4 regions of the Ectopseudomonas mendocina genome follow, and region 2 is predicted to be linked to each of the others. Evidence: riboswitches for the same ligand, from Rfam matches in the RefSeq annotation. Region 2 holds a riboswitch; each other region holds the start of a gene.
What was found. Region 2 has a riboswitch for cobalamin ahead of C7A17_RS05700 (energy-coupling factor ABC transporter permease). Riboswitches for the same ligand answer to the same signal wherever they lie in the genome.
Positions count from the first base shown of each region.

Region 1: linked by a shared signal. The riboswitch ahead of cobG (precorrin-3B synthase) and the one ahead of C7A17_RS05700 (energy-coupling factor ABC transporter permease) in region 2 are both predicted to bind cobalamin.
Region 3: linked by a shared signal. The riboswitch ahead of cobO (cob(I)yrinic acid a,c-diamide adenosyltransferase) and the one ahead of C7A17_RS05700 (energy-coupling factor ABC transporter permease) in region 2 are both predicted to bind cobalamin.
Region 4: linked by a shared signal. The riboswitch ahead of C7A17_RS10745 (TonB-dependent receptor) and the one ahead of C7A17_RS05700 (energy-coupling factor ABC transporter permease) in region 2 are both predicted to bind cobalamin.

Region 1 is NZ_CP027657.1:2,296,614-2,304,290, reverse strand. It holds gene C7A17_RS10720 (cobalt-precorrin-6A reductase) at 1-619, opposite strand, end outside; gene cbiE (precorrin-6y C5,15-methyltransferase (decarboxylating) subunit CbiE) at 616-1,818, opposite strand; cobalamin riboswitch at 1,998-2,180, shown strand; gene cobG (precorrin-3B synthase) at 2,274-3,584, shown strand; gene C7A17_RS10705 (precorrin-8X methylmutase) at 3,577-4,203, shown strand; gene C7A17_RS10700 (precorrin-2 C(20)-methyltransferase) at 4,203-4,943, shown strand; gene cobJ (precorrin-3B C(17)-methyltransferase) at 5,164-6,822, shown strand; gene C7A17_RS10690 (TylF/MycF/NovP-related O-methyltransferase) at 6,939-7,677, shown strand, end outside.
Region 2 is NZ_CP027657.1:1,216,548-1,224,224, forward strand. It holds gene C7A17_RS05680 (aminotransferase-like domain-containing protein) at 1-513, opposite strand, end outside; gene C7A17_RS05685 (threonine dehydratase) at 594-1,565, shown strand; gene amn (AMP nucleosidase) at 1,688-3,160, opposite strand; gene C7A17_RS05695 (hypothetical protein) at 3,288-4,007, shown strand; gene C7A17_RS05700 (energy-coupling factor ABC transporter permease) at 4,017-4,697, opposite strand; cobalamin riboswitch at 4,750-4,952, opposite strand; gene C7A17_RS05705 (PaaI family thioesterase) at 5,005-5,436, opposite strand; gene C7A17_RS05710 (acyl-CoA dehydrogenase family protein) at 5,450-7,099, opposite strand; gene C7A17_RS05715 (TetR/AcrR family transcriptional regulator) at 7,096-7,677, opposite strand, start outside.
Region 3 is NZ_CP027657.1:84,970-92,646, forward strand. It holds gene cobD (threonine-phosphate decarboxylase CobD) at 1-568, opposite strand, end outside; gene cbiB (adenosylcobinamide-phosphate synthase CbiB) at 561-1,469, opposite strand; gene bluB (5,6-dimethylbenzimidazole synthase) at 1,473-2,126, opposite strand; gene C7A17_RS00485 (cobyrinate a,c-diamide synthase) at 2,123-3,415, opposite strand; gene cobO (cob(I)yrinic acid a,c-diamide adenosyltransferase) at 3,415-4,026, opposite strand; cobalamin riboswitch at 4,219-4,428, opposite strand; gene C7A17_RS00495 (hypothetical protein) at 4,462-4,782, opposite strand; gene C7A17_RS00500 (C40 family peptidase) at 4,789-5,313, opposite strand; gene C7A17_RS00505 (C40 family peptidase) at 5,441-6,064, opposite strand; gene C7A17_RS00510 (molybdopterin molybdotransferase MoeA) at 6,214-7,428, opposite strand; gene moaB (molybdenum cofactor biosynthesis protein B) at 7,425-7,677, opposite strand, start outside.
Region 4 is NZ_CP027657.1:2,307,411-2,315,087, reverse strand. It holds gene C7A17_RS10765 (methyl-accepting chemotaxis protein) at 1-1,216, shown strand, start outside; gene C7A17_RS10760 (FecCD family ABC transporter permease) at 1,226-2,233, opposite strand; gene C7A17_RS10755 (ABC transporter substrate-binding protein) at 2,230-3,201, opposite strand; gene C7A17_RS10750 (ABC transporter ATP-binding protein) at 3,201-3,968, opposite strand; gene C7A17_RS10745 (TonB-dependent receptor) at 3,968-6,088, opposite strand; cobalamin riboswitch at 6,246-6,439, opposite strand; gene C7A17_RS10740 ((2Fe-2S) ferredoxin domain-containing protein) at 6,542-7,240, opposite strand; gene C7A17_RS10735 (C4-dicarboxylate transporter DctA) at 7,605-7,677, shown strand, end outside.

The sequences.
Region 1 (7,677 bases), 1.1 Mb from region 2:
CGCGGGCCACCTGCAGCTTCGGTTCGGTGGACTGGCTGCCGCTGTTCTTGCTCACCAGCACGTCGCAGGCGATACGGGCGAACAACTCACGCTCGCTTTCCAGGCTGAACGGCCCGCGCGCACCGATCACCTCGGCACGGGTTGGCGCCGGCTCGGCCTGCAGGCAGCGCACCGTCCAATGCTGGTGCGCCGGGATCTCGTGCAAGTGCGCCAGCGGCTCGCGGCCTGAGGTGAAGAAAGGCCTGTTGAAAGGCGCCAGCAGGCGGATCAGATCGTCCCAATCCTCGAACTCACGCCAGTCATCCTGAGGGCCGGCCTCCCAGCCAGGGCGACGCAGCGCCCAACAGGGCACGCCTGCGATCTCGCCAGCACGGGCGGCGTTATGGCTGATCTGCGCCGCATAGGGGTGAGTCAGATCCAGCAGCAGCTCGATGCCTTCATTGGCGATAAAGGCGGCCAGACCATCGGCACCACCGAAACCGCCGACCCGCACGCGGCAGGCCAGGTCGTCCGGCACCCGGCCGAGGCCGGCCAGGCTGTACACCGTCTCCGGGCCCAACCGGCGCGCCAGGCGCAGCGCCTCGGTGGTGCCGCCGAGCAGCAGAATGCGCCGGTTCAAGGTTTGCGCACCGCCAGCAAGGTGATTGGCAGCGCTGCGCGCCAGGTGTCGAAGCCGCCCAGTGGCTGCGCCTGAGCTACGACGAGGCGCAGCAGCTCACCGCCCTGCTGCTCGCGGAAATTCACCAGCGCCGCCTCGCTCTGAATGGTCACGGCATTGGCCAGCAGGCGCCCGCCGGGCTTGAGCGCGGCCCAGCAGGCGTCCAGCACGCCAGGTACGGTAACGCCGCCGCCGATGAAGATGGCATCCGGCGCCGGCAGTCCGGCCAGAGCCTCGGGTGCATGCCCGGCGACCAGCTGCAACCCGGGCACGCCCAGAGCATCGCGGTTGTGGCGGATATGTTCCTGGCGCCCCTCGTTGGCTTCGATGGCGATGGCACGGCAGGCCGGGTGCGCGCGCATCCACTCGATACCGATGGAGCCGCAACCGGCGCCAACGTCCCACAGCAGCTCGCCGGGCAGCGGCGCCAGACGCGCCAGGGTGACCGCGCGCACGTCGCGCTTGGTCAGTTGCCCATCGTGGCGATAGGCGTCGTCCGGCAGGCCGCAGGTCGGCGGCAACAGTTGTGCCCCGGCGTCGGCCAAACACTCCACCGCCAGCAGGTTGAGATCGGCACCACGCGGCAAGTTCCAGCTCGCGGCCAGGCCATCGAGTCGGCGCTCGCCAGGGCCGCCGAGGTGCTCCAACAGGGTCAGGCGGCTGGCGCCGAAACCGCGCGCACACAGGGCTTCGGCCACCTGCGCAGGCGTGTCGCCATCGGCGCTCAACACCAGCAGGCGCGTGCCGGGATACAGACGGGCGTTGAGCGTGGCCAGCGGCCGGCCGACCAGCGACACGACCTCCGCCTCCTGCAGCGGCCAACCCAGGCGCGCCGCCGCCAACGATACCGAGGACGGCGCCGGCAATACCTGCAACTCATCGGCCGGCACCTGGCGCGCCAGGCTGGCGCCGACGCCGTAGAACATCGGGTCGCCACTGGCCAACACGCACACCGCCTCGTCACGCCGCGCCAGCAGCGGTTGCAGATCGAAGGGGCTCGGCCAGGCTTCCCGCTCGCCACTGATGCACGGCGGCAACAGCGCCAGTTGGCGTGGCGCGCCGACGATGCGCGTGGCCGCCAGCAGGGCGCGTCGCGCGGCCTTGCCCAGGCCGGGATAGCCGTCTTCGCCGATGCCGACCAGGGTCAACCAGGGTTTCATCCACCTTCCTCGCAAGTAGCCGACAAGGCGCGTGTCACGGCGCCGGGCAAAGCGGGCATAATAGCGCCTTCGTCGGTGCCCTAGAGTCGATAGAACTCAGTAAAGGGCCTAAGGAAACTCTGAAATAGTCGTCATTCCCGCTCAGGCGGAATCCAGAATCTCAGTACTACCTGGGCTCCCGCCTTCGCGGGAGTGACGGTAAATGGTCGTTTCAGAGCGTCCCCAAGAGGGAACACGGTTCACCGTGGCTGCCCCCGCAACTGTAAACAGCGAGTCCAACGCAATCGGCCACTGGGTAACCGGGAAGGCGCGGCGGACGAAGACCTGTCAGCCAGGAGACCTGCCGACGAACGCTGGTCGCGAGTGCCAACATCGGGCGGGGTGTACCGATGCCATGGAGTCCCCTATGGGATTTCGCTGGTTCGGTCGCCGCGTCGTTATCCACAGGTGACCGCTTGCCTACATCCGTCCGCCCTTCCGCCTGCCCCGGCCTGCTGCGCATCGTGCCTGCGCTGGATGGCGGCATCTGCCGGGTCAAACTGCCCGGCGGCGTGCTGCGCAGTGCACAGGCGCGAGCGATTGCCGAAGCAGCGCGGCAGCATGCCAGCGGTGTGCTGGAGCTGACCAACCGCAGCAATCTGCAGATTCGTGGCGTACTGCCCGGCCAGGAAAGCACACTGATCGACGCCCTGCTCGGCGCCGGCCTCGGCCCGCGCGTGGCAAGCGCCGACGACGTGCGCAACCTGCTGCTCAGCCCCGCTGCCGGCCTCGACCCACAGGCACGGATGGACGTGCGCCCGTTGGCCAATCAGTTGCTCGACCTGCTGCAGGACACCCCGGCGCTGCACGCCCTATCACCCAAGTTCGCCCTGCAACTGGATGGCGGCGAAACCCTGGCCATGCGCGAACACCCGCACGACCTGTGGCTGGCCGCCGAAGACAAACAGCACCTGCTACTGGGCCTGGCCGGCTGCCCCGTCGACGCGCCGCTGGCGCGAGTCGAGGCGACTCAGGCGGTCGAGCTGGTGCGTCAGCTTCTACTGCTGTTCCTCGATTTGGCGACGCCCGAGCAATCGCGCATGCGCCAATTACTGGCACAGATCCCAACCGACGAGTTGCTACAACGCCTGCAGGCACGCCTGGATTTCACCCTGCAGGCACCTGCGACGTGGCAGCCTGCCGCAACGATCAGCCGCTCGCCGGCTGGGATTTATCCACAAGCGCAGAGCGGCCTGTGCATGATCGTCGCTGGCGCGCAACTGGGGCGGCTGCATGCCGAACAACTGCTGGCGCTGGCCGAGTTGAGCGAGCGCCACGGCGACGGCGAACTGCGCCTGACACCCTGGCAAGGCGTGCTGCTGGGCAATGTGCCGGAATCCGCCAGCCGTGAGCTGTTGGCCGCACTAGGCGAACTCGGCCTGCTAATTCACGCCGACGAGCCGCTGCTCGGCCTGGTTGCCTGCACCGGCTCTACGGCCTGCGCACGCGGCCTGGCCGACAGCAAACACCACGCCCTGCACCTGGCCGAGTTGCTGCGCGAAAGCGGCGCCCGCCCGCAGGTGCACCTCAGCGCCTGCCCGCGCAGCTGCGCCAGCGCTCGGGTGCAGCCCTACACCTTGCTGGCCAGCACACCCGACCACTACCAGCTCTATCAACGCACGCCCGAGGCGCCCGGTTTCGGCCGCCTGCTGGCGCCCGCCATGACCATCGACGAAGCCGGCGCCTGGTTCGCCCGCCAACACCCCGCAGGAACACCCGATGCTTGATTACATCCGCGACGGCCAGGAAATCTACCGCCGCTCCTTCGCCACCATCCGCGCCGAAGCCAACCTCGACAGCATCCCCGCCGACCTGGAAAAACTCGCCGTGCGGGTGATCCACGCCTGCGGCATGGTCGATGTGGTGGAAGATCTGCGTTTTTCCCCCGGTGCCGGCGCGGCCGGTCGTGCGGCGCTGCTGGCCGGCGCGCCGATCCTCTGCGACGCGCGCATGGTCGCCGAGGGCATCACCCGCCCGCGCCTGCCAGCGAACAACAGGGTGATCTGCACCCTGCATGACGCTGGCGTGCCGGAGCTGGCCCGCGAAGTCGGCAACACCCGTTCGGCGGTGGCCCTGGAGCACTGGCGCGAACATCTCGAAGGCAGCGTGGTGGTGATCGGCAATGCCCCTACCGCGCTGTTCTACCTGCTGGAAATGCTCGACACCGGCGCGCCGAAGCCGGCGCTGATCATCGGCATGCCGGTGGGCTTTATCGGCGCGGCAGAGTCGAAAGATGCGCTGGCCGCTGACAGCCGTGGCGTGCCCTACGTGATCGTCCGCGGTCGCCGCGGCGGCAGTGCCATGGCGGTGGCCGCGGTCAACGCACTGGCCTCGGAGGTGGAGTGATGGCTGGCCGTCTGCTTGGCCTCGGCGTCGGCCCCGGCGACCCCGAGCTGCTCACCCTCAAGGCACTGCGCCTGCTCAAATCGGCGCCAGTGGTGGCCTACTTCGTGGCCAAGGCCAAGCACAACGCCGGCCATGGCGGTAATGCCTTTGGCATCATCGAGGAACACCTGGACGCCGCCCAGCAGCGCCTGCCGCTGGTCTACCCGGTGACCACCGAGAAGCTCGCCCCACCGCTGTCCTACGAGGACGTGATCGCCGACTTCTACGACACCTGCGCGCAGCAGATCGCCCAGTTGCTGGACGCCGGCCAGGACGTGGCGGTGATCTGCGAAGGCGACCCGTTCTTCTACGGCTCCTACATGTACCTGCACGACCGCCTGGCCGAGCGCTACGAAGTGGAAGTGGTGCCCGGCGTGTGCTCGATGCTCGGCTGTGCCTCGGTGCTCGGCACCCCGCTGGTGTATCGCAACCAATCGTTGAGCGTGCTCTCCGGCGTGCTGCCGGAAGACGAGCTGGAACAGCGCCTGCGCGACGCCGAAGCGGCCGTGGTGATGAAGCTCGGGCGCAACTTCGACAAGGTGCGCCGCGTGCTGCGCAAGCTCGGCCTGGACGAGCGCGCCCACTACGTCGAGCGGGCGACCATGGCCAGCCAGAAGATCGTGCCGTTGGACGAGGTGGAGCCGATGGATTCCCCTTATTTCTCGATGATTCTGGTGCCCGGACAGAAATGGCGGGGGTGACACGTCATTGTGGGAGGGGCTTCAGCCGCGACAGTCGCCGCTAAAGCGCCTCCCACACCTAGAAGCCCGAACATAGTTTATGGATGGTGCTTCACCCACCCGCCACCGCGCTGGTGGATGAAAAAATCGTCATCCACCCTACGCCCGAAGCCCGAACGTAGCCCGGATGCAATCCGGGAAACCCATTCCCCGGATTGCATCCGGGCTACAGGATTTGCCCATGAACATCGTCATCCTCGGCGCCAGCGCACTGGCCACTGCACAACGCCTCAAGGCGCTTTATCCACAGGCCGTGATCCATGGCCTGCGCGGGCGCGCCGATGGCGCCGAGCGCCACTACGACGAGTTCGGTGAGCACTTGCGCGCCCTCTATCGCGCCGGTCAGCCGCTGCTGGTGCTGTGCGCTGCCGGCATCGTCATCCGTAGCCTGGCCGCGCTGTTGGCGGAAAAAGGCGCCGAACCGCCGGTACTGGCTCTGGCCGAAGAGGGCAGCGCCGTGGTGCCGCTGCTCGGCGGCCTGGCCGGAGTCAACCGCCTGGCCCGTGAGATCGCCGCACACCTGGGCGTGACGCCGGCCATCACCACCAGCGGCGAACTGCGCTTCGGCACCTGCCTGCTGGAGCCACCGGCCGGTTATGCGCTGGCCGACCTGCAGCAGGGCAAGCGCTTCGTCAGCGACCTGCTCGGCGGCGAAACGGTGCGCATCGAAGGCCAGGCGCCCTGGCTGGAAGCCGCGCAGTTGCCTGTGGATAACGCCGCCAGCCGGGTCATTCACATCACCGCGCAGGCACGCCCAGCGCAAGCAGACGAGCTGCTGATCCACCCGCGCTGCGCCGCCGCGCTGATCGAACGCCCCGATGCCGATCTACCGGGTCGCCTGCAGCAAGCTTTGACCGCAGCCAACCTGGCGCCACAAGCGCTGGCCGTGCTGCTGGCGGACAAAAGCTGGATGGCCAACGTCGAGCTGCACGCCATCGCAGCAGAGTTGAAACTGCCGCTACGCTTTATCCACAGCACATCCGAACTGCCGCCCGAGCACCATGCCGGCGATGGCTTGCGCCTGCTGCTAGATGAACGGCCGCTGGATATCGAGCACCTCGGCCAACGCCGTGGCCGCCTCAGCGTGGTCGGCCTCGGCCCCGGTGCCGCCGAACACATGACCCCCGCCGTGCGCCGCGCCCTCGACGAGGCCGAAGACCTGCTCGGCTATGACACCTACGTGAAGATGGCCGGCCCGCTACGCGCCGATCAATGCCTGCACCCCAGCGACAATCGCGAGGAGCTGCAACGCGCCGCCCACGCCTTCGAGCTGGCCGCCACTGGCCGCCGGGTGGTGATGATCTCCTCCGGCGACCCCGGCGTGTTCGCCATGGCCGCCGCGGTAATGGAGGCGCTGGAAAGCCCACAGAACGAGGCCTGGCACAGCGTAGAGCTGGAAGTGCTGCCGGGCGTCTCCGCTGCCCTGGCCACGGCTGCCAAGGCCGGCGCACCGCTGGGTCATGACTTCTGCCTGATCTCGCTATCGGACAACCTCAAGCCCTGGGCGGTGATCGAAAAGCGCCTGCAGCACGCCGCTGCCGCTGACCTGGCCATGGCCTTCTACAACCCGATCTCCAAGGCCCGCCCCTGGCAGCTTGGCCGCGCACTCGACTTGCTGCGCCAGCACCGCGCGCCAGAAACCCTGGTGGTACTCGGCCGCGACATCGGCCGCCCCGCCGAGGCGCTACGCAGCCTCACCCTCGGCGAGCTGACGCCGGAGATGGTCGACATGCGCACCCTGGTGATCATCGGCTCCAGCCAGACCCGTCGCTTCCCCCGTGCCGACGGCGGCGAGTGGGTGTATACGCCGCGCTGGTATCCGGCGCTCAGCACCGACTAAGGCAAAATCACATCATAGAGCTGGTGCTGCTAAAGCCACTCCATTAACGTACCGCCGGTTCGAGGCCTGGATACCTGTCCGTGGTCTCACTACATGGATATGCCTTGGAGAGGCGAATGGCGATCAATTGGTTATCGCGACTGCGTTTTCTGTTCAACAAGGCCGCAGGCCGTATCGATAGCAAACTCAATCTCGACGATATCGAGCGCTATTGGAATTACCCACGGACGGGCGATGCCTACCTGGAGGCCTACCAGCACTCCCGGCGCCTCACTGCCTCCAGCGACGACCTGGCCAAGCAGATGCGCTTTCATACGCTGATGCAGGCAGTGCAGCGCGTAGCCAACGGGCAGGTAACCGGCGATATCGCCGAGTGCGGCTGCTGGCGCGGTCACTCCAGCCACATGATCGCCAGCGCGCTGGCTGCCAGCGCCTGGTCGGGCCGCTTCCTGATCTTCGACAGTTTCGAGGGCGGCCTTTCCGACAAGACCGCGCAGGATCGTACGCAACTGGGCGATACCAGCCCGGAAGAAACGCTCAGGCAAAAACTCCTGTTTTCATCCAATCAGGAGGCAGTGGCCGATGTCCTCAGCCCCTTTGACTTCGTCGAGCTGCACAAGGGCTGGATTCCCGAAGTCTTCGAGCAGGCAGCGGATCTCGCTTCCCGGCGCTTCGCCCTCGTGCACATCGATGTCGACCTGTACGCCCCGATCCTGGCTTCCCTGCGCTTTTTCGGCCCGCGCATGAGCGAGGGCGGCGTCATCGTGGTCGACGACTATGCCGCCAGCCATTTCCCGGGCGCCACGACCGCTGTCGACGAATTCATCGCCGAGTACCCACCCAGGCTGGCCCTGG
Region 2 (7,677 bases):
GCCCTGCTGGGCACCGGCGCAGAGCAGCAGGCCGCCTGGCGCCAGCTCCAGGCCGCGTCGGCGCAGCCAGGTCGCACCCGCCAGATGCGCACGCTCGACCAGCGCCGCCGACGGGTAGGCCTGCAACGCGTCCAGCTCGCCACGTGCAGCCAGTGCGGCGAGGCTGGCGGAGAGGTCATGATTGTCCGGATCATGCACCGGCACATTGGTCGACAGGTCGATCAGCTCGCCCTGCGCGGTCGGTTGCTTGAGGCGGAACAGGCTCGCTTCGCGGCTGCCGGCCAGCACGTAGGTGCCGCGCCCGACCTCACCAGAGACCAGGTGCCGCCGCGCCGCTTCGCGGTAGGCGAGCATCACCGTGCTCGGATTGATGCCCAGCGTCCAGGCCAGGCGCCGCTGAGGCGGCAGGCGCTCGCCGGGCTTGAGTTCACCCCGGCCGATGGCCGCAGCGATGGCCTCGACCAATGCCAGGTATGTGGGTAAGGCGCTGTCTTGAAGGTCAGGAAGCCACATTGCTTGCCATGCAATATAAAGATTTACCCATACAATGCGCCGCACTAGCATCGAGGTCAACGCCACCCGGAGCATCCGCCATGTTCGACCTCGCCCAACTGCGCCAGAGCGCGCAACTGGTTCACCGCCATATGGCGGCCACGCCGCAACTGAGCTGGCCGTTGCTGGCGCAGCGCACGGGCTGCGAGGTCTGGGTCAAGCACGAGAACCACGCCCCGACTGCCGCCTTCAAGGTGCGCGGCGGGCTGGTCTATATCGACGCCCTGCTGCGCCGCGAGCCGCAGGTGCGCGGGCTGGTCACCGCCACGCGCGGCAACCATGGCCAGAGCCTGGCGCTGGCGGCGCGCGCCGCGGGCCTGGCGATTCGCATCCTGGTGCCACATGGCAATGCCCGCGAGAAGAACGCCGCGATGCGCGCCCTCGGCGCCGAGGTGATCGAACATGGCCGCGACTTCGACGAAGCCCGTGCCGAAGCCGCGCGTATCGCCGAACGCGACGACCTGCACTGGGTGCCGTCACTGCACGAGGATCTGGTGCGCGGCGTGGCTACCTATGCCCTGGAACTGCTGGAGGCGGTACCGAATCTGCGCCGGGTGTATGTGCCTATCGGCCTCGGCTCGGGCATCTGCGGGATGATCCGCACCCGCGACCTGCTTGGTCTCGACACCGAAATCGTCGGCGTCGTCGCCAGCGGCGCCGACGCCTATGCGCAGAGTTTCGAGCAAGGCCGCCTGGTGCAGACCGAACGCGCCGATACGCTGGCCGACGGCATGGCCTGCCGCCAGCCGCAAGAATTGGCGCTGGACATGATCCGCGTCGGCGCCTCGCGCATCGTACGGGTCGACGACGAGGAAATTCGCGCCGCCATCCGCACCTATCACGAGGACACCCACAACCTCGCCGAAGGTGCCGGCGCTGCGGCGTTGGCTGCTCTGATGCAGGAGCGTGAACTCAATGCCGGCCAGCGCGTGGCCGTGGTACTCAGCGGCGCCAACATCGACCGCGCAGCGCTGGCCGAACTGCTACGTGACGAGGCGCCGGTTGCGGCCTGAAATGCCCCGACCAGCGATGGCTGAATGGCGTAGGGTGCGCTGTGCGCACCGCTGGCAAACAGATACTTGAGCGCGACAACAGCCTGCTGGCCGCGCTCAAGCCTTCAGCGCCGGATTGCACCTCAACGGAACGGCGGCTCGTCGAAGCTGCGCAGCTTGCGCGAATGCAGCGAGTTGAGCTGGCTGCGCATCAGTTCCAGCGCGGCGATGCCGATGTGCAGGTGCTGAGTCACCGCGCGCTCGTAAAAGGCGCCGGCGGCGCCGGGCAGCTTGATCTCGCTGTGCAGCGGCTTGTCCGACACACACAGCAGGGTGCCGTAGGGCACCCGCAGGCGATAGCCCTGGGCTGCGATGGTGCCGCTTTCCATGTCCACCGCCACCGCGCGCGACAGGTTGATCAGCGGGCGCTCCTGGGCCCAGCGCAGTTCCCAGTTGCGGTCGTCGTAGGTCAGCACGGTGCCGGTGCGCAGGCGCTTCTTCAGCTCGTCGCCCTGCTCGCCAGTGACCAGCTTGGCCGCCTCTTGCAGCGCCTGCTGCACTTCGGCCAGCGCCGGCAGGGGAATGTTCGGCGGCAGCACGCGGTCGAGAATGCCGTCACGGCGCATGTAGGCGTGGGCCAGCACATAGTCGCCGATGGTCTGCGACTGACGCAGGCCGCCACAGTGGCCGATCATCAACCAGCAGTGGGGGCGCAGCACGGCCAGGTGGTCGGTGATGTTCTTGGCGTTGGACGGGCCGACGCCGATATTGACCAGGGTGATGCCGTGGCCATCCTCGGCCTGCAGGTGGTAGGCCGGCATCTGATAGCGGTGCCAGACCACATTCTCGATGATTGCCTGCATCTCGCCTTCGGCCATGCCACGCTCGACCACCACATTGCCCGGCAGCACCATGCGGGTGAAGCGCGAGTCGCCCACCAGCATGTCCAGGCCGTGACGGATGAACTGGTCGACATAACGATGGTAGTTGGTCAACAGGATCCAAGGCTGCACATGGCGCCAGTCGCTGCCGGTGTAGTGCTGGATGCGCTTGAGCGAAAAATCGGTGCGCGCCGCGTCGAACAGCGCCAGCGGCAGCGGGTCGATGTTCTCCCAGTCGTACAGGCCATCGGCGGTGCCGTCGGTGGCGGCGGACAGGTCGGTGCTGGGGAATACGCGCGCCAGCTCGGCGGCGGTCACACCACTGCCGGCCAGCTCATCGCCGCCCTCGACCACGTACGGGTAAGGAATGTTCTGCTGGCTGCGGCCGACTTCCACGCGCAGGGTGAAATCGTTCATCAGCGGACGCAGTTGCTCCAGCAGGTATTTGCGGAAGGCCGCCGGCTGGGTCACGGTGATGGCGTAGGTGCCAGGCACCTGCACCTTGGCGTAGGCGCGCACGGTGGTCGGCACCTCGCCCTGGCACAGGTAGGTCAGGCGCAATTCGGGGTAGCGGAACAGGCAGTGCTCGCTGGCATCGGGACGGATGCGCTCCTTGAGGTAGCGTTTGAGCGCGTGGCTCAGGGCGCCAGTGGCCTCCTGGTGCAACGCGGCGAGGCGATCGACGGCCTCTTCGGGCGTGAGGGCAACGATGAAATCATCTGAGCAGGCTTTCACTGTGCATCTTCCTGACTGAACGTACGCGCCTATCTTGCCTGCATACGGTGACGAAAACATAGCGCGACAGGACTCACCACCCGACGGCCGAGACTAGACTTGGAGCTACTCGTCGGAGGTCATTACCATGGTTCGTCCAATCCTTCTGCTGCTGGCTGTCGTTTCCTGCTTCAGCGTTCAGGCAGGTGAGCTGGACGGTCACTACCGCGCCACGCTCGACGGCCTGCCGACCGTGCTGATTCTGCGCCAGCAGGGCAATCAGGTTGAGGGGCAATACGTTGAGAATCAGACCCTGCGCCTGAATCTGAAGGGCCACTACGATGGACAGGTGCTGCGCGCCGAGATCAGCGATCCACAGTCCGGCCTGCTGCTGGCCAACATGAACGCCACCTACGCCAATGCCATGCTCAACACCAGCATCGCGGCTCGCAACCCACGCAACGGCGAGGTACTGGAACGTCAGACACTATTCCAGCGCGAAGCAGCAGCCCCCCCACCTGCAGCAGGCGTTCAGGATTCGGCACTGGTCGGCACCTGGGTGCACGAGAAGATCATCAACAGTGGCGGCGCCAACTTCGCTTCGTTCAACACCGTGATGACCCTGCAGTTGAACGCCGATGGCAGCGTCACGCAGTGGAGCCGCTCGGCCGGCGGCGGCAGCGACTGGAGCTACGACAGCCCCGGCGAGGTGCAGTACAGCGGCCAATGGCGCAGCCAGGACGGCATGCTGATGGTGCGCCTGGCAGGCGCCGCCGATTATCAACCCGCTGCCTATTACCGCTTCAGCGACCAGTATCTGGTCACCGAGAGCAATACCGGCAAGATGATCTGGCAGCGCCGCCGCTAAACGACTGGGTCAGGCCGCCTGGTGCAGGCGCACGTTGAACAGCGGCCCCTGGCTGAAACGCGACAACGCCTTGGCACCGGCCAGCACGCCCAGGTCGATCAGCGGCTCGATCAGGATCACGCTCATGTAAGCCAGGCCGAAGCTGCCCACTGCTGCCAGGTTTTCGCTGGAAAAGCCGTGACCGTAGAAGGCCCAGAACGCGACCCAGGCGACGATGCCACCCTGGTAGGCAGTCGACAGTGCCAGTGCCTGCTTATAGGAAAGATCGACGTAGGCGGTACCCGGCGCAACGATGCGCTTGGCCAGCAGGCTGATGCCCCACAACGGGATCAACAGCGTGGTGACGTTCATGCCGTACTGCGGCAGGTCGAACTGGGCGAACAGCAGCCCCTGCAGCAACAGCCCCGCGGCCAGGCCGATGGCAGCAGCACCGGCACCGAACAGCAACAACAGGGTAGAACCGAGGATCAGATGCACCTCGGAAACACCCACCGGGTGATGCGGGAATACTTCGAAGAAGCAGAACACCAGGGCGGTGGTCAGCAGGCTGCGCAAAGCCAGGGCGGCGACACCACCGTTGCTGCGGACGCTGTCCAGGGCGAGTTTGGCGGTCAGGCCGAAAGCGGTGACGGCCGTTGCGTAGCTGAGGAGGATCTTGGCGCCTTCGACGACACCGGGTTCGATATGCATGCGAGTTCCTTGTTCGCGCCCACCGCGCGACGATTCGGATGAAGGTTGGGCGAAACGCCCGTTGTCGATGGCAGGTCTCCTGGCTCACGGCTTGGCACTCCGCCCGCCTTCCCGACCGAAGTCAGTGGCATGAGGGCATCGTTCGCCGCTTACAGTTGCGGGGGCAGCCAGGGCATTGGCGAGATTCGCCGCACCCTGTTCCCTTTTCATCCGCGTCACATGCGTGCACGCAGAACCATCGAGCGCAAGATTACTCGCCTGCTCGGCTAAAAAACAGCGTGCCTGGCCATCCGCTCTCGGCTCTCGCTCAGGCCGGCAACGTCACCACCGCCATGGTCACCGAAGCCTTGCTGTACAGGCGCTTCTGGCCGCTCTCCTCGCCGAACACCTCGGCCTCAACCACCGTGGCCTGGCGCCCGGCCTTGAGCACCTCGGCGCGGCAGAACAGGCGCGTGCTACGCGCCGGGCGCAGGAGGTTGACCTTGAATTCCAGGGTCAGCACCGTCTGCCCTTCGGCCACCAACGTCGCGGCGGCGGCACCGGCAGCATGATCGGCCAGAGTGGTCTGCACACCAGCATGGATGAAACCGTTCTGCTGCAGGTGGCGCGGCAGGATATCCAGCGCCGCCTCGACCCACCCTGGGCCGCAGTCGGTGGCACGAATGCCGAGATCCTGGATGAAATTGGCGTCGGCGAAGCCTTGCTCAACCAGCTCCCGATAACGCGGATGAGCGTGCATGGCGAACCTCCGATCAGGCCAGGTGCGGCGTGCTACGCGCCAGCAGCGCCTCGACGTCGACACCACGCGGCAAGGTGCCGTAGACCCGGCCACGGCCCTCCAGACGGCTGGCGATAAAGGCATCGGAGACGGTGGCGTTGCCCGCTTCCAGCAGCAGCTTGGCCTGCAGCGCCACGGCCATGTCTTCGGTGAGCTGGCGGGCGCGGTACTGGATATCGGCGGTATCGCTGAAGTCGGCCTTCAAACGCTGGATGTGCGCCTTCAGACGGGCATCACCGTGGCCGTCGCCCAGCTCGGCGAACAGCGCATCGAGCACGCCCGGTTCCTTGGACAAGGCGCGCAGCACGTCCAGACACTGCACGTTGCCCGAACCTTCCCAGATCGAGTTGACCGGCGCTTCGCGGTACAGGCGCGGCAGGATGGTTTCCTCGACGTAACCGGCGCCGCCCATGCACTCGCTGGCCTCGTAGATCATTTCCGGCGCACGCTTGCAGATCCAGTACTTGCCCACGGCAGTGACGAGGCGGGCGAACTTGTCTTCCTGCGCGTCATGCGAGTGGTCGAGCGCACGCCCCATGCGCATGCACAGCGCCAGCGCGGCTTCGCTCTCCAGCGCCAGGTCGGCCAGCACGTTCTGCATCAGCGGCTGGTCTGCGAGCAGCTTGCCGCCGACCTGGCGGTGTGCGCAGTGGTGCGCGGCCTGGGTCAGCGCCTGACGCATCAAGCTGCTGGAGCCGACCATGCAATCGAAGCGCGTCATCGCCACCATCTCGATGATGGTGGGCACGCCGCGTCCTTCCTCGCCAAGCATCCAGGCGAAGGCACCGCGGTACTCCACCTCGCTGGAGGCGTTGGCCCAGTTACCCAGCTTGTTCTTCAGGCGCTGGATGTAGAACGCGTTGCGCGTGCCGTCAGGGCGGTGACGCGGCAGCAGGAAACATGACAGGCCCTTGTCTGTGTAGGCCAGGGTAAGGAAGGCATCACACATCGGCGCCGAGCAGAACCATTTGTGGCCAACCAGCTCGTAGCCCTGCCCCGGCCCGCCGAGGCCGATGGGATAGGCGCGGGTGGTGTTGGCACGTACGTCGGTGCCGCCCTGCTTCTCGGTCATGGCCATACCGATGGTGACGCCGGTTTTCTGCTCCATCGGTAAATTGCGCGGGTCGTACTCGGTGGCGAGGATCTTCGGCAGCCACTGCTCGGCCACGTTGGGCTGCAGGCGAATGGCAGGCACCGCAGCGAAGGTCATGGTCAGCGGGCAGCCGCTGGCCGCTTCGGCCTGACTGTGCATATAGGTCAGGCCGGCACGGGCGACATGCGCGCCAGCGCGTGGGTCTGTCCAGGGCAGCGACGGCAGGCCATGCTCGACGGCCGTGCGCATCAGCTCGTGGTAGGCCGGGTGAAACTCCACCAGATCGATGCGATTGCCGTAGCGATCATGACTCTTGAACACCGGCTTGTTCTCGTTGGCGAGAAAGCCTGCCTGCATCAAGGCGCCGCCGGCCAGCGCGCCATAGGCGCTCAGACGCTCGTCGGCCCAGGCCCCATCATAACGACGAGTCCACTCCTGCAGCGGCAGATCGAGGCGGTAGAGGTTGGTGCCGTCCAGGCTCGGCACCTGGTTGAACACTTCATGTGTTTCGGCATGCAGGCTGGGTCTCATCGCGAGGGCTCCTCGGCGCCGACGGCGCGCAGACAGAAGGTGGCAAGGCTGGCGCTGACCTGAGCCAGCTCCAGGGTGGGTTGACCGGCCTCGCGAGCGGCGCGAGCAGGTGGTGACAGGGGACCGACCAGCGCCTCGGCAATCGCGCCGACCAGGCAAGCCGACGTCAGAGCGATCTGCTCGACGCGAAATTCGCCGGCAGCGGCGCCTTCCTCCAGCAAATCGATGAACAGTTCGGCATAGGCTTCACGGTAGAGCAGGCGCTGCTCGTCGACCTCCGGATCGACCGGCTCGGCGATCAGCGCAAAGGCCAGGCGGCGGCTGTGCCAGGCGCGGGCGGCGAACTGTTCGAGGCCGATACGCAGCCGCTCACGGGCACTGCCCGGCCCGCGCAAGGCGGTGGCCAGGGCATCAACCTCACGTTGGCTGGCGCTGGCGAAAACCTCGGCGGCCAGTTCGCCCTTGCTGCGAAAATGGCGGTATAGGCTGCCAGTGGCGATACCGACATGCTCGGCCAGCGCCTGCATGGTCAGGGCAGCGAAACCGCCCTCGGCCACCCGTAGCAAGGCGCAATCGAG
Region 3 (7,677 bases), 1.1 Mb from region 2:
ACGAACGCAGCACGATCAGCCCCGGCATGTCGCTGTAGGCGGCCAGGCTGTGCTCCGGCGTGCAATCCATGAAGGCTTCGTCGACCACCAGCCAGCCGCCGCGCTCGACCAGCTCATCGTGCCAGTCGAGCAGACGGGGCGGCTCGATCAGGCGGCCAGTCGGGTTGTTCGGGTTGACCACCAGCAACACATCCAGCTGCGGCAGCGCGCGATGCACCGAACCCTCGCTGAGCTTGGTGACACGATGGCCTTCACGACGCCAGGCTGCGGCGTGCTCGGCGTAAGTGGGCGCGATGATGCCGACACTGGCATTGCGGCGCAGACGTGGCAGAGTCTGGATCGCCGCTTGCGAACCGGCTACCGGCAGCAGGCTGACGGCGCCGTAGTAGTCGCGCGCCGCCTGCTCCAGCCCATCGTCCGCTTCAGGCAGGCGAGCCCAAGCCGAACCGGGGACGGCCGGCAGATCCCAGCCGTAAGGCGCAACTCCGGTGGACAGATCCAGCCAGTCTTCAAGGGGGATGCCATAGCGCTGCGCAGCGGCGCGCAGTCGACCTCCATGCTCAAGCAACCCAGACCTCCAATACGATCAGGCATACCAGCCATAAGCCAACGCCCGCGACGACTCGATTCATCGCCCGCTCGATATCCCGCGCACGCGGCGCCGGGCCCTCGCCCAACTGCGGGCGCTCATGCCGCTCGCCGTGATACTCCGCCACACCGCCCAGACTGACACCCAGGCTGCCTGCGCCAGACGCCATTACCGGGCCAGCATTGGGACTGTCCCACAAGGGCGCCTGCTTGCGCCAGCAGCGCAGGGCCAGAGCGGTGTGCCCGAGCAGGGCGTAGGTCAACGCAACCAGGCGCGCTGGAATGTAATTGAGCACATCATCGATCTTCGCCGCCGCCCAGCCAAAGCGCTCGAAGCGTTCGTTGCGGTAACCCCACATGGCGTCGAGGGTGTTGCTCAGGCGGTACAGCACCACGCCGGGGGCGCCGGCGACGATAAACCAGAACAAGGCGGCGAATACCGCATCGGAGCCATTTTCCAGCACCGACTCGGTGCCGGCGCGGGCCACGCCCGTGGCGTCCAGTTCGGCAGTGTTACGGCTGACCATCCAGCCGACCCGCTCACGCGCCAGGGCCAGATCGCCCAGGCGCAGCGCCTGCGCCACCGGCTGTGCGTGCTCGTACAGGCTGCGCAGGCCAAGGGCGAAGTACAAAGCAAAGATCTCCACCGCCCAACCAAACGAGCTCACCTGCACCAGCAGCCAGGTGATGAAGGTCAGCGGCAGCACTGCCAGGCACCAGGCCGTCACGCCATGACTACGCCAGCCACCACCAGCGGGATTGAAGCGCTGCTCCAGGCGCCCGGCCAGGCGGCCGAAGGCAACCAGCGGATGCGCGCGGCGTGGCTCGCCCAGCAAGGCATCCAGCGCCACGCTGGCACAGGTGATCAGCGCCAGGCTCATCGTTCACTCACCAGAGGATCCCCATCGATTCTCGAACAGCAATTCGGACAGCGGCCGAGGTGTGGCCCAGCCCTCTTCCACCAGCATCGGTTTCTCGTAGAAGGCGTGCACCGGCCCCAGGCACAGCAGCGCCACCGGCTTGCTGCCAGCCGGCATACCCAGCAGCCCGGCCAGCGCTTCGGGGTCGAACAACGACACCCAGCCCAGGCCCAGCCCTTCGGCCCGCGCAGCCAGCCACAGATTCTGAATGGCGCAGGCCACCGAAGCCATATCCATTTCCGGCAACGTGCGTCGTCCAAAGACATGCGCTTCGCGCCCTTCCATCAGCGCCACCGCCAGCAGCTCGGCGCAATCGCGGATACCCTCGACCTTGAGCCGCATGAACTCATCCGAGCGCTCGCCCAGGACTTCGGCGGTGCGTACCCGCTCCACCTCCACCAGCGCATGGGCCGCCTCACGCAATTGCGGATCGCTGATACGCAGGAAGCGCCACGGCTGCATCAGGCCGACGCTGGGCGCGTGGTGCGCCGCTTCGAGCAGCCGCGCCAACACCTCAGGCGGTACCTGCCCGCCGGCGAAGTGGCGCATGTCGCGGCGCTCGGCAATGGCGCGGTATACCGCCGCACGCTCTGCTGGAGTGAAAGCATGCTCGCTCATGGACGCAGCAGCGCGGCGGCCGCCTCCGGATTGGACGGCAGGTAGAAGTGGATATAGCTGGCCGTCAGCCGACCCAGGCGATAGACCGCCTCGGCCACCGGCTTGCCGTTCGGGCAACGGCCGAGCGCCAGGGGCTGCAAGGGACTTTCCAGGCGAGAGTGGTGGTAACTGTGGCCGCGCAGCTCGCCTTCCGGCAGCGTCACTTCCTGCAGGGCCAGTGCCGTCAGCCGTGGCTGCAAAGCCGCACTGCCGCTGAGCAGGCCAAGCATGCGGCCACTGCCGCCCTGCTTGTCGCGCAGCTCATCGAGCAAATAGAGCATGCCGCCACACTCGGCGAGCAGTGGCTTGCCGGCCTGGTGATGGGTACGGATCGCCGCAGCCATGGCCTGGTTGCCCTCCAGCTCTGCCAGGTACAGCTCGGGATAACCGCCAGGCAAGTAGAGACTGTCCACGTCCGGCAGCGCTTGATCGATCAGCGGCGAGAAATAGCGCAGCTCAGCCCCCAGCGCCTGCAGCAGGTCGAGATTGGCCTGATAAAGGAAGGCGAACGCGGCATCCCGCGCCACACCGATCCGCACGCCTTGGAGCAAGGGCGCAGGTTCGTCGATCTGCGGCGCGGCGAAGCTCACCGCCGGCGGCAGATCGACATCGGCGCTGGCCGCCAGGGCGTCGGCGACGGCGTCCAGGCGTGCTTCCAGATCGGCCAGCTCAGTTGCCTGCACCAGGCCCAGATGCCGACTCGGCAACTCCACCGCGGCACTGCGCGGCAAAGCGCCGAACCAGCGGATGCTCGATGGCAAGGCATCACGCAGAATATCGCCATGGCGGGTACTGGCGACGCGGTTGCCGAGCACTCCGGCAAACGGCAGATCCGGCTGGAAGGTGGCCAGGCCGTGAGCCAGCGCGCCGAAGGTCTGCGCCATGGCTGCACCGTCGATCACGCCCAGTACCGGTACGCCAAAGTAACGGGCCAGATCGGCCGCCGACGGCTTGCCGTCGAACAAGCCCATCACCCCTTCGATCAGGATCAGATCGGCCTCGCCCGCGGCCTGCCACAACAGCCGGCGGCTCTCCGCCTCACCCACCATGGCCAGGTCGAGCTGGTACACCGGCGCGCCGCTGGCGCGGGCGTGGATCATCGGATCGAGGAAGTCCGGGCCGCACTTGAACACTCGCACCCGGCGCCCCTGACGCGTATGCAGGCGCGCCAGCGCGGCGGTGACGGTGGTCTTGCCCTGACCCGAAGCTGGCGCGGCAATCAGCAGCGCCGGGCAGTGACGTGCTTCCATCAGAATTCGATGCCCTTCTGCGCCTTCACTCCGGACTTGAACGCATGCTTGACCAGACTCATCTCGGTGACCGTATCGGCCGCCTCGATCATCCCCGGCAAGGCGCCCCGCCCCGTTACCACCACGTGCTGCAGCAGCGGCCGCGCTTCGATATCGGCCAGCACCGCATCCAGTTCGAGATAGCCATGCTTGAGGGCGATGTTCAGCTCATCCAGCACCACCAGGCCGATGGATTCATCGCCAAGCAAGCGCCTGGCAATGGCCCAGGCTTCCTGCGCCTTGGCGATATCACGCTGGCGATCCTGGGTTTCCCAGGTGAAACCCTCGCCCATCACGTGATAGCTGACTTCCTCGGGAAAGCGGCGGAAGAAGGTTTCCTCACCGGTGCTGGCGGCACCCTTGATGAACTGCACCACGCCGACCTTGAGGCCATGACCGAGGGCGCGCGCGACCATGCCGAAAGCGCTGCTGCTCTTGCCCTTGCCATTGCCGCTGTGCACCAGCAGCAGGCCGTATTCGTCCTGAGCCTGGGCGATCTTCTCGTCGATCAGGGCTTTCTTGCGCTGCATGCGCGCCTTGTGGCGGGCATCGCGCTCGGTGGACTCGCTCATGCTGTGCTCCTGTACGTCAGGCACCCGCGCCGCCTGTTGATCGATAAACAGTGCGAACGGCAATGAGGAAGAAGGTCGCGATGATCCGCACATCCTCATCCAGGTGCCAATGGCTGGTCAGGCGAGCGGAAGACAGAAAACACGAACGCCCCGGTCAAACCGGAGCGTTAGCCGGACAGCGCCCTCCGCGATGCCGTGAAACTGCGACAGGCCGGTCTCCGGGCTCGTGAGCGAACCCAAAGGTTCGACACCGCGCCTTCCCGTGCATAGCACAGTGGCTTCGAGCAGCGTTTGACTCACCTACCGTTGCGGGGGCAGCGCCGGCATTCGAACCGGCTTCCCTGTTTCACCCCTCGGCCGTCATTCGCAGCGACTCGGGGCACCTGAAGCAAGGCGCGCAGGGTAGAGGCTGGCAGCCCTACCCGTCAACGCCGCTCAGTGCCTGGGCATGAACCCAGGCGGTTTGCTCGCCAACCAATCGACGAAAGTCCGCAAACGCTCATCACTCAGCAGCGCCTCGCGGCTGTTGTAAGTCAGCGCCAGCTCCTTTTCGCTGAACAGACGGTGAATCTGGTTATGGCAGGCGCGGCAGACCCAAAGCGTGGCGGTAATGCGCTCATGACGAGCGAAGCGTTTCTGCACATAGACCTTGTCGTGCAGCGCCTTGGGAATCAGGTGATGGCGGGTCAGTGCGACAGACCGCGCGCACAGCTCACAGAGCTCAGGCTGAGGCGGCAGGCGAATGGGCTCGCTCATGGAGGGTCAGGGGTTACGAGCGAGCTCTGGGGTGATGACTCGTTTGGCATCGAGGTAGACACGCTGCCAGTAGACGTTATCGAGGCTGTCCAGGCGCACGGTACCGCCACTGGACGGCGCATGGACGAAACGCCCCTCGCCGACATAAATGCCGGCATGACTGACGGCACGACCGCCATTGGTGGCGAAGAACACCAGATCACCACTCTGCAGGGCATCGCGCCGAACATCCGGGGTACGCATCGCGCTCAGCTCACGGGTCGAACGTGGCAGGCTGATACCGGCTGCATCGCGGTAGACGTAGCCGATCAGACCACTGCAGTCGAAGCCGCCTTCCGGGGTATTGCCGCCATAACGATAGGGCGTACCGACCAGACCGAGGGCGCGGAACAAGACATCTTCGGCGCCGCCCTGATAGGACGAAGAAGAGACTGGAGGACTGTAGGTAGGCTGAGGAGAGGGAGCACGACTGCTACACGCACTCAGTAGCAGAACGAGGGAGATAAGGACGACACGGGTCGTGACGGGCATAAGCGAGGCGATCCAGAGCCTGAATGCGCTCTACTCTGCCGATTCACGACGAACGGCGCAACCCTCAGCTCCGTTCAAGACCTATCGAAACAGCCCTTGAACAGATTCTGCGGTTACGCCGTATACATCAGTTATGACGCTTGGCAGCGACCTGATCTTCAACCGGAGCCAGGGCGAGCACGCGCTTGGCTTGCAGGTAACTGCGATTCCAGTAGCTGTCGTCCAGGCTGTCGATGCGCACGCCACCACTGCGACTGCTGCTGGAATGGATGAATTGGTCATCTCCCAGGTAGATGCCGGCGTGGCTGACGCGACCGCGGCCGCGATCGTTGAACAGAATCAGGTCACCTGGCTCCAGGTCGGCACGGGCCACCTTCGGCGCATCCAGATTGATCAATTCACGAGTGGAGCGCGGCAATTCGAGACCGACCTCTTTGCGGAACAGGTAACCGACGAAGCCGCTGCAATCGAACCCGGACTGTACCGAGGTCCCACCGTAGCGATAGCGAGTACCGATCAGCGAACGGCCGAGATCAAGCAGGCTGTCGGCCAATTGCGGCATTTCGTAGGGTTTGTCGTCGATCAGTGCGGTGATTTCATCGTCATCGGCTGGTATGACCCGATGAGAGAGCGGGCGAGTGACTGGCTCGGCCGTGGCTTCGCTGATCTGCGGTTGCGGCGAGTGGCCGGCGCAGGCAGCGAGAAAGACTGTGAGTGCAAGAGGCACGAGGGGTGCGAAGCGTTTTAGCATGGGCACGACCGTGTCGGTTGAATTTACAAGTTGGCGACTATGCCTTCTATAACGCTCATTTGCAAATTCTATCGTTAGAAATGTGACCCAGTGGTTTCGCCGCGCCATCTAAAGCGCCCGACCATCTGCCTGGCCGGGCGAATCAGAACCTAACCGAGAATCTCGCTCAACGGGATAAACCGCAGCATCTGACCTTCGGCCAGCGTACTGCCTTCCATGACCTCGGCCAGGCCCTCAGCCCAGGCGGCACTGCGCAGCACGCCAGAGCTCTGGTTGGCATAAGGCACCACGCGGCCATTCTCCAAACGCGCTCGCAGGTACTCGCGGCGCATGCCCGGCTTGCCCCAGGTAAAACCTGCCGGCACCGCAAAACCCATGGGCTCGACACGCTGTACACCAAGACGACGCAGCATATAGGGACGCGCCAGCAAGCCGAAGGTGACCAACGTCGAAGCCGGGTTGCCCGGCAAGCCGATGACCGGAACACCTTGGTAATGGCCGAACGTCAGCGGCTTGCCCGGTTTGATCGCCAGCTTCCACAGCGACAGTTCGCCCGCCTCACGCAGAACCATGCCGAGAAAATCCGCCTCACCCACCGAAACGCCACCCGTGGACAGGATCAGATCGACTTCGCCCAAGGCACCCAGCGCTTCGCGGGTACGTTGCAGGTCATCGGGCAATATTCCCGCATCCACCACGCTGCAGCCCAGCCGCTGCAACCAGGCGATCAGCAAACGCCGGTTGCTGTTGTAGATCTGCCCAGGGCCAAGTGCCTGACCCGGCTCGACCAGCTCATCCCCCGTGGACAGCACGGCAACGCGCAGTCGCCGACGCACCGAAAATTGCGCTACGCCCAAAGACGCCGCCAACCCCAGCTCGATAGGCCCCAAACGCGTGCCGGCCGGCAGCACGCATTCTCCGATACGGGTTTCCTGACCTTGAGCACGTACGTTCTGCCCGACCTTGAGCGGCTCGCGGAAATGCACGCTTCCAGCCTCATCCAGCTCGACGTTTTCCTGCATCTCGACGGTATCGGCACCTTCGGGCAGCGGCGCACCGGTAAAAATGCGCGCGCAGGTTCCCGTCTGCAGGGAGACAGGCGCAGTGCCAGCCTGAATACGCTGACTGACCGGCAACGCCTGGCCCGTCCAATCAGCCAGACGCAAGGCGTAGCCGTCCATCGCGCTGTTGGCCCAGGGCGGCAGATCCAGCGCCGCGATCAGCGGCTCGGCCAACACTCGACCATCGGCCTCGGCCAACGCAACCAGCTCGTTCTGCTCGATGGGTGCCGCCTCTGCCAACGCCAACAGGCGCTCCAGCGCCGCCTCCATCGGCAACAGACCAGGATGATCGCAACCGCTCATCCACGGGTCTCGCAGGCACCTACCTGTTTCAGGTGCGGGACGAAGTTGCATGGACGGTGCCGCGCATCCAACTGCTCACCGAGGATTCCGTCCCAGGCGGTGCGGCAAGCATTGGTCGAACCCGGCAGGCAGCAAACCAGCGTGCCGTTGGCCAATCCGGCCAATGCGCGCGACTGGATGGTAGAAGTACCGATATCGGCCACGGAAATCTGCCGGAAAAGCTCGCCGAAGCCATCGACCTGCTTGTCC
Region 4 (7,677 bases), 1.1 Mb from region 2:
CTACCGCGATACGCTCGACACCCACCAGGCAGCCCTGCAACGCATCGACGGTGATCTGCAGCAGGCTCAGCAACTGGTGCTGTCGATGGTCGAGAACTGCCTGGCGCTGTATGAAAACCAGATGCAGCAGCGCACTGAAGATACCCGTCATGCTGCCTGGATACTGCTCACCTGCCTGGCCCTGGCCCTGGTTTTCGGGGTCGCCAGTGCAGCGCTGATCACCCGGCAGATCGTCCCGGCTCTGCGCAACGCCCTGCACAATGTGCAGCGCATTGCCGGCGGCGATCTCAGCCATCAGGACAACGTGCAGCGCACGGACGAGATCGGCCAGTTGCAGCAGGGCGTCAGTGCCATGGCCAGCAGCCTGAGACAGCTGATCGGGCATATCGGCGACGGCGCGACGCAGATCGCCAGCGCCACCGAAGAACTCTCCGCCATCACCCAGCAGACCCGTGCCGGCGCCAACGAGCAGAAACTGGAAACAGACCAGGTCGCCACCGCCATGCACGAGATGGCCACCTCGGTGCAGGACGTGGCGCGCAATGCAGTCGAAACGGCGCACGCGGTGGAACTCACCGCGCAGGACGCCAGCAACGGCGCGCAGATCGTCAGGAAAGCCATCGAACAGATCGACAGCCTGTCCGGTGAAGTCGAGCTGACCGGCGAGGCCATCAGTGCCCTGGCCGAGGAAAGCGGGCGCATCGGCAGCATGCTCGACGTCATCAAGTCGGTGGCCGAGCAGACCAACCTGCTGGCCCTCAACGCCGCCATCGAGGCCGCCCGTGCCGGGGAAGCCGGGCGTGGCTTCGCCGTGGTCGCCGACGAGGTACGGGGGTTGGCCCAGCGCACCCAGCAGTCCACCCAGGAAATCGAGGCGCTGATCGCCGCCCTGCAGCAGGGCACACTCAAGGCCGTGCAACGTATGGAAGGCAGCCGCAGCCTCACTCAAAACAGCGTCGCGCTGGCCCGTCAGGCCGGTGATGCGCTGCAGAGCATCACCGCGAGTATCGGCAATGCCCAAGGTATGACCCAGCAGATCGCCGCCGCCGCTGAACAGCAAGGCGCCGTCGCCGAGGAAATCAACCGCAGCGTGCTCAACGTGCGCAGCATCACCGAGCAGGCCTATACGGCGAGCGAGCAGACCAGCCAGGCCAGCCTGGAGCTGGCCCGCCTCGGCAGTACGCTGCAAAGTCAGGTGCAGCGCTTCCGCCTATGAAGTCGGTGGCTAGCGGCGCCTGAGCAGGGCCACGAAGAACACCCCGCCGATGGCGGCGGTGACGATGCCGATGGGCAGATCCTGCGGCGCCAGCCAGGTGCGCGCCGCGACATCGACCCAGACCAGAAACAGCGCACCGAGCAGTGCCGCCACGGGCAGCAGGCGGCGGTGCTCGGCGCCGACCAGAAAGCGCGCCACGTGCGGCAGCATCAGGCCGACGAAGCCGATGGCGCCGGACAGCGACACCAGCACCCCAGTCAGCAGCGAGGCCACCACGAACACCAGCAGGCGCACCCGGCGCGGCTCCAGGCCAAGACTTACCGCGCTCTGCTCGCCGGCCATCAGCGCGTTCAGCGCACGACCCAAGCCCAGCAGCACGGCCAGCGCCAGCAACAGGCACACGGCCGGCAGCCAGAGCAGTTCCCAGCGCGCCAGGCCGAGGCCGCCGAGCATCCAGAACAGCACCGAGCTGGCCGCATGCGGGTTGCCCAGGTACAGCAGCAGGTTGCTCGCCGCCATCATCACGAACGACACCGCCACCCCGGCCAGCAGCAGGCGGTCGCTCTCCAGCCGCCCGCTGCGACTGGCGATGGCCAGCACCAGCAGCATGCTTGCCAATGCGCCGACGAAGGCCGCCAGCGGCAGGCTGAGCAGCCCGGCGAACTCGCCCAGGTAGAGCACCACGACCACAGCGCCGAAAGCCGCGCCGGAGCTGACGCCGAGCAGGTGCGGGTCGGCCAGCGGGTTGCGCGTCACCGCCTGCAGCGCCGTTCCGACCAGCGCCAGCCCAGCGCCCACCAGCGCGCCGAGCAGCACCCGTGGCGCGCGCAGTTGCCAGACGATACTGTCCTGACCGACGCTCACCGCTGCCTCGGGCACGATGCCGAACAGGTGCTGACCGAGGATCGCCAGCACCTGTTCGAGCGACACCTGGGCCGCGCCGAAACCCAGTGAAACCGCACAGGATAGCGCCAGCAGCCCGATCAACCCGAGCAGCAGCAGGCGATAGCGACTCACTGTGCGAAAACCTCGGGATGCAGTGCGGCGGCCAGGGTCTCGATGGCGGCGGCGTTATCCAGGCTCGGTGTAACGGCGAGATAGGAGAGCACCACAAAGCGCTGCTCGCGGATCGCCGTGACACCTTGCAAGGCCGGATGCTGCAGGAGGAAATCGCGCTTCTGCGCGGCCGTGCGCTCGCCATAGTCGACGATCAGGATCAGCTCGGGATCCTCCTCGACCACCGACTCCCAGCCGACCTTCATCCAGTTGGCCGCCACGCCGTCCATCACGTTGCGCCCGCCAGCCGCCTCGATCAGCGGCTGCGGCATGCCCAAACGCCCGGCGCTGAAGGGCACGTCCTCGCCGCTGTCGTAGACGAACACCCGCGGCCGCGTCGGTTGCACACCCAGGCGAACCTGCACCGCCGCCACCCGCGCCTGCATGACCTGCACCAGGGCCTCGGCGCGATCTTCGACGGCGAAGATAAGGCCGAGGTTGCGCAGGTCGTTGTAGACATCGTCGAGGCTGGCGACGCGCCCCGGCATGATATGCGCGCAGGACTCGCTCAGCTCGTACACCGGAATGCCAAAGCGCGCCAGGCTGGCTGGAGTGATCTCGCCGCCGATGCGCATACCGTAGTTCCAGCCGGCGAAGACGAAGTCGGTGCCGGCATCGAGCAGATTCTCCAGCGACGGGTAGCGCACGGCCAGCTCGGGCAGACCGCCCAACTGCGCGCGCATGTCCGGGTCGAGGGTCTTCCAGCCGCTGATGCCGGTGTAGCCGGCCATGCGCTCGCGCAGACCAAGTGCCAGCAGCATGGCGGTCATGTTGACGTCATGGCTGACCGCACGCTGCGGCGGCTGCTCGATGGTTACCTGACGGTCGCAACTGGTGACGGTGGCCGCCCAAACGGGGTTCGCCGACAACAGCGCCGAGAGCACAAACGTGGGTAGGAGCGGCTTCAGCCGCGAATGGCACAGACTCATCAGACTATCCAGGTAATGCGCGGGTGCCCCGCCAGTGGATGGGTGTCGACCAATGCCTGCAGGCCGAACACCTGCTGCAGCAGCTCGGCGGTCAGCACTTCGGCGGGCGTACCGACGGCCACCAGGCGGCCCTGGTCGAGCACGCACAGGCGGTCGCAGAAGGCCGCCGCCAGGTTGAGGTCGTGGAAGCTGGCCAGGGTCGCCAGGCCCAGCGCCTTGATCTGCCGCAGCAGCTCCAGCTGGTAGCGCGGGTCGAGGTGATTGGTCGGCTCGTCGAGGATCAGCAGTTGGGGTTGCTGCACCAGGGCGCGGGCCAGCAGCGCGCGTTGCTTCTCGCCACCGGACAATCGAGCGAAAGGTTGTTGCGCCAATGCGCCAAGACCAACACGCGCCAGCGCTTCGTCGACCAGACGCCGATCCTCGGCATCGTCGCCGTCGAACAGCCCCTTGTGCGGCGTGCGGCCCATGGCCGCCAGCTCGTGCACGCGCAGGCCGAAGTCCTGCGGGAATTCCTGCAGCACCACCGCCACGCGCTGCGCACTCCAACGCGGCGAGCGCTGCCACAGCGCCTCGCCGTCCAGCTCAATGCTGCCGCCACTGGGCCGCTGAAAGCGATAGGCGCAGCGCAGCAGACTGGTCTTGCCGCTGCCGTTGGGGCCGATCAGCCCCACCAGCTCGCCATCGTCGACCGCCAGATCGATACCGTCGAGCAGCGGCCGCTGGCCGTCGGGCGACCAGGCCAGCTCGCGGATGCGCAGACGCTGCATCAGAAGCTGTAGTCCGCAGTGACGAAGAACGAGCGCGGTTCGCCGAGCAGCCACTGCTGGCCGTTGTGCATCTGGCTACGGGCGTAGGTGCGGTCGAACAGATTGTTCAACTGCAGGCCCAGGCGCACATCCGGCTGCACCTGCCAGGCAACATTGGCATCGACCACGGTGTAGCCCGGCACGTCCACGGTGTTGGCCGTATTGGCGTAACGGGCATCGACATAGCGAGCGCCGATACCGGCATCCACACCCCATCCGAAGTCCTTGTTCAGCCACAGGTTGGCGGTGCGCCGCGGCACGTTGTTCGGACGATTGCCACTGCGGTCACCGCCGCCTTCGACGAAGTCATCGTATTCGGCGCGCACGAACGCCGCGTTGGCCGAAACCTGCCAGCCGCCGTCGAGTGCCAGCTCCAGAGTCGCCTCCAGGCCATCGGACGACTGCTGGCCAATCTGCACGGTCGGCGAGGTCGGGGTTTCGCGACTGAGCAGCTTCTTCTTGACGATGTGATAGGCAGCCAGCGTCCATTCACCGCGTCCATCCCAGAACGACTGCTTGAGGCCGAACTCGGTCTGCTTGGACTCGGTAAGATCCATCTGCTGCTGGCCCGGATTGAGCGTGATGAGGTTGTTCACCCCATCCTCGCTGGTGGAGTACTGACCGTACAACGACAGTTGCGGAGTAACGGCAAACACTAGGCCGGCACGCCAGTTTCCACCGCTCAGGCTGCGATCAGATCGGGTACCTGCACGCAGGTCGTCACGATCGATATGGTTCTGGTCGCGACGGATGCCAGTGACCAGCGACCAGCGTTCGCTGAGCTGCAGCTGGTTCTCGGCGAACAGGGCGAAGGTACGGGTCTCGCTGCGCGAGTGCGGGCGATAGGCATCGAGGCTCTGGTAGTAGCCGGGTGGCGGATTCCAGGGATCGATGAATTCGCCACCACCAACATCGGTATAGGGCGAGTTGTTGGCCAGGTTGAAACGGATACGGTTGAACTCGCCGCCGACCAGGGTACGGCTGGCCAGGCCAAACAGCGAGTGGTTGAAGGTGAAGATCTGGCGGTCGCCGATCTGTTCCTGATCGTGCTTGATTTCCAGCTGTTCGCGGCGGTTGAGCTGACCCTGAGCGGCGTCCCAGGTGAAGTTCTCGGCGTTACGCCAGTAACGGCGCGCTTTGAGGTAGTAGAGCTGGTTGCTGGCGCTGACCTGATCGGAAAGCGTCCAGTCGGTGGTCAGTCGCGTCCACTGCTCGTGATAGGCGATATCGGCGTTGCGTACGTTGTAGTTTTTATCGCGCAGGCTGTCGCGCAACTTGCCATCGACCAGTGGCGTACCGAAGTAGCTACCGGGCTTCAACTTGCCCTGGTCGTGAGCCAGGGTGAAGGCCAGGTCATCGTTGGCTTGCCAGCGCAACGCAGCGCTCAGGCCCAGGTTCTGCGAATCGTCGCGATCGGCCCAGCCATGGCTGGCCTCACGGTTGAGATTGAGGCGGTAACTCAGGGTGTCGCTCAGCGAACCGCCGCTGTCCAGCGCCTGCTGGTTGCGGTCGAACGAGCCATAGCCGAAGCGCACATGGTTCCTGATCTCGCCCTCGAACGGCTTCTTCGCCAGCACGTTGACCACCGCGCCAGTGGCACCTTCGCCGTACAGCACCGAAGCAGGGCCGCGCAGCACGTCGATACGCTCGACCATCCAGGGATCGTGCGGGAACGACACGGTGCCCATGCCGGTGTACATACGAATGCCATCGAACAGCGTCATCACCGAGGCATGACCGGTGAAACCGCGTGCCGACAACGCCGTGCCGCCGTTGCCGGGTGCGCCGATATCACTGATACCTGCCGTACGCGTCACGGCATCCTGCACGCTGCGGTTGTTGCGCTCACGCACCTCGGCACCGCTGAGGCTGGTGGTGCTGGCGGGGGTTTGCAGGGCCGTCAGGCCCAGTCGCGAGCCCGCGACGGTCGGGGTATGCAGGTCGGTAGCGCCCTCTTCGACCGCGGCTTGTGCCTGGACGGTCACTTCAGGGAGGTCGACTGGAGCTTCGCCAGCCATGGCCGCAGAGGCCAACAGCAGCGCGAACGATGCAGAGGTTTGAAACAGGGGATAGCGCGCCATATTGCTTCCATCGCAAAGAGAAAAGGCACGGCAATCCGATGGAAACGCGCAACAGCAGATGTGGGCGCGCAAACACCCACGATCGGCGTCAACGCCCGCCCACCGCGGGTTGCCAGACTAATGGGGGGCGTCCGATGCGACACGAGTGCGCAATGACAGCAAACCCCAGATTCAGGCCGGTCTCCGGGCTGGCGAGGGTCATGACGTCATCGCCTTCCCATGCGCAGGGCGCACAGTGGCCTGTTGATAACGTCGCTCGCTTACCGTTGCGGGGGCAGCGTCGGACTTGCACCGACTTCCCGTTTCACCTCACGCGCGGCGGCGTGAGACACCTGAATCGGCGCGGATATGACCATCCGACTCCGCTCAAGTCAAGGCACGGGGGCAATTGTGGGAGGCGCTTTAGCGGCGATTGCTCGTAGCCTGGATTCGCCGCAGGCGTAATCCGAGTTGCTAATTGTTGCCCTGCTCATCGATACGCAACTCCGGCAGCGCCCTGCCCGCCACCAGGCGTTCGTCGACCAGGCGAATCACTGCCGCTTCGTCCTTGATGCCATACCACTCGCCCTGTGGATAAAGGCTCGCGGTCGGCCCCAGGTCACAGGGGAACTGGCACTGGCTGCGGGTGATGTGCACCCCGCCCTCGCACTCCAGTTTGCCGGCGGCCTTGAGTCGCTGACGCAGGGTTTTCCACAGGCCCAGCGCGCCCTTGCGCGTGCAGCGTGGGCCGTTGCACAGCAGCAGGCGTTGCGCGTGTGGCGGAATCTGCGACCAGGCGTGGTGCGCAGGCACGGGCGGCACGTCGCTGCAGGGAAGATGCGCCTGACGATGCGCCAGCAACGCGCCTAGACCATCGAGCCAGGTGTCCTCCAGCGCCGTGCAGACCACGAACACCTCAGCCCCGTCACCGCGCTCGGCGATACGCTCGCGCAGCCAGTCGCGATGCGCGGCATCGGCGCGTGGTTCCAGATCGACCACCAGCAACGGTCGCGGCGCCTCATTGATGGCCTGCAACCAATCGTCCTGCTCCGAGTCATGCAGGTGCGCCTCGCCCAACAGCGCTTCGATGCGTTGCTGCAGACGCTCGGCCGACGCCCCACGAGCCAGGCCTGGGCCAATGAACAGAACGAGGGCGTAGGGGGCTTGGCTCATGACGGTCTCCAAAACGGGCCGGGCAGTCTAGCGACAATGGCGCGCCAGTCGTAGCCCGAATGCAATCCGGGCCGCCACACCAACACCCTACGTAGGGTGCGCCGCGCGCACCGCCAGCCACTCCAATCCCGATGCGCAGGAGGGGCTTCAGCCGCGATGGCAGTCCGGTCTTACCAGTTGCTGACTGCCTTCGTATTCCCGTTCGTCGCCACTGCTCATGGCATTCACAGAGAGGGGGTTGTCAGCCCTGGCGATTGCGCATAGCCTGAACTGGTCATACCGGTAATACCATAAAAACAATCAGGCGTTCATTTCCGGGCCTCCGTGCGGGCGTGGATCAACGCGCCTAACGGAGACCCCCGCAATGTTCATGAAACTGCTTCCCCGCTCGCTATTCCTGCAAGTCGTGATAGGCCTGGTGCTTGGCGTGTTGTGCG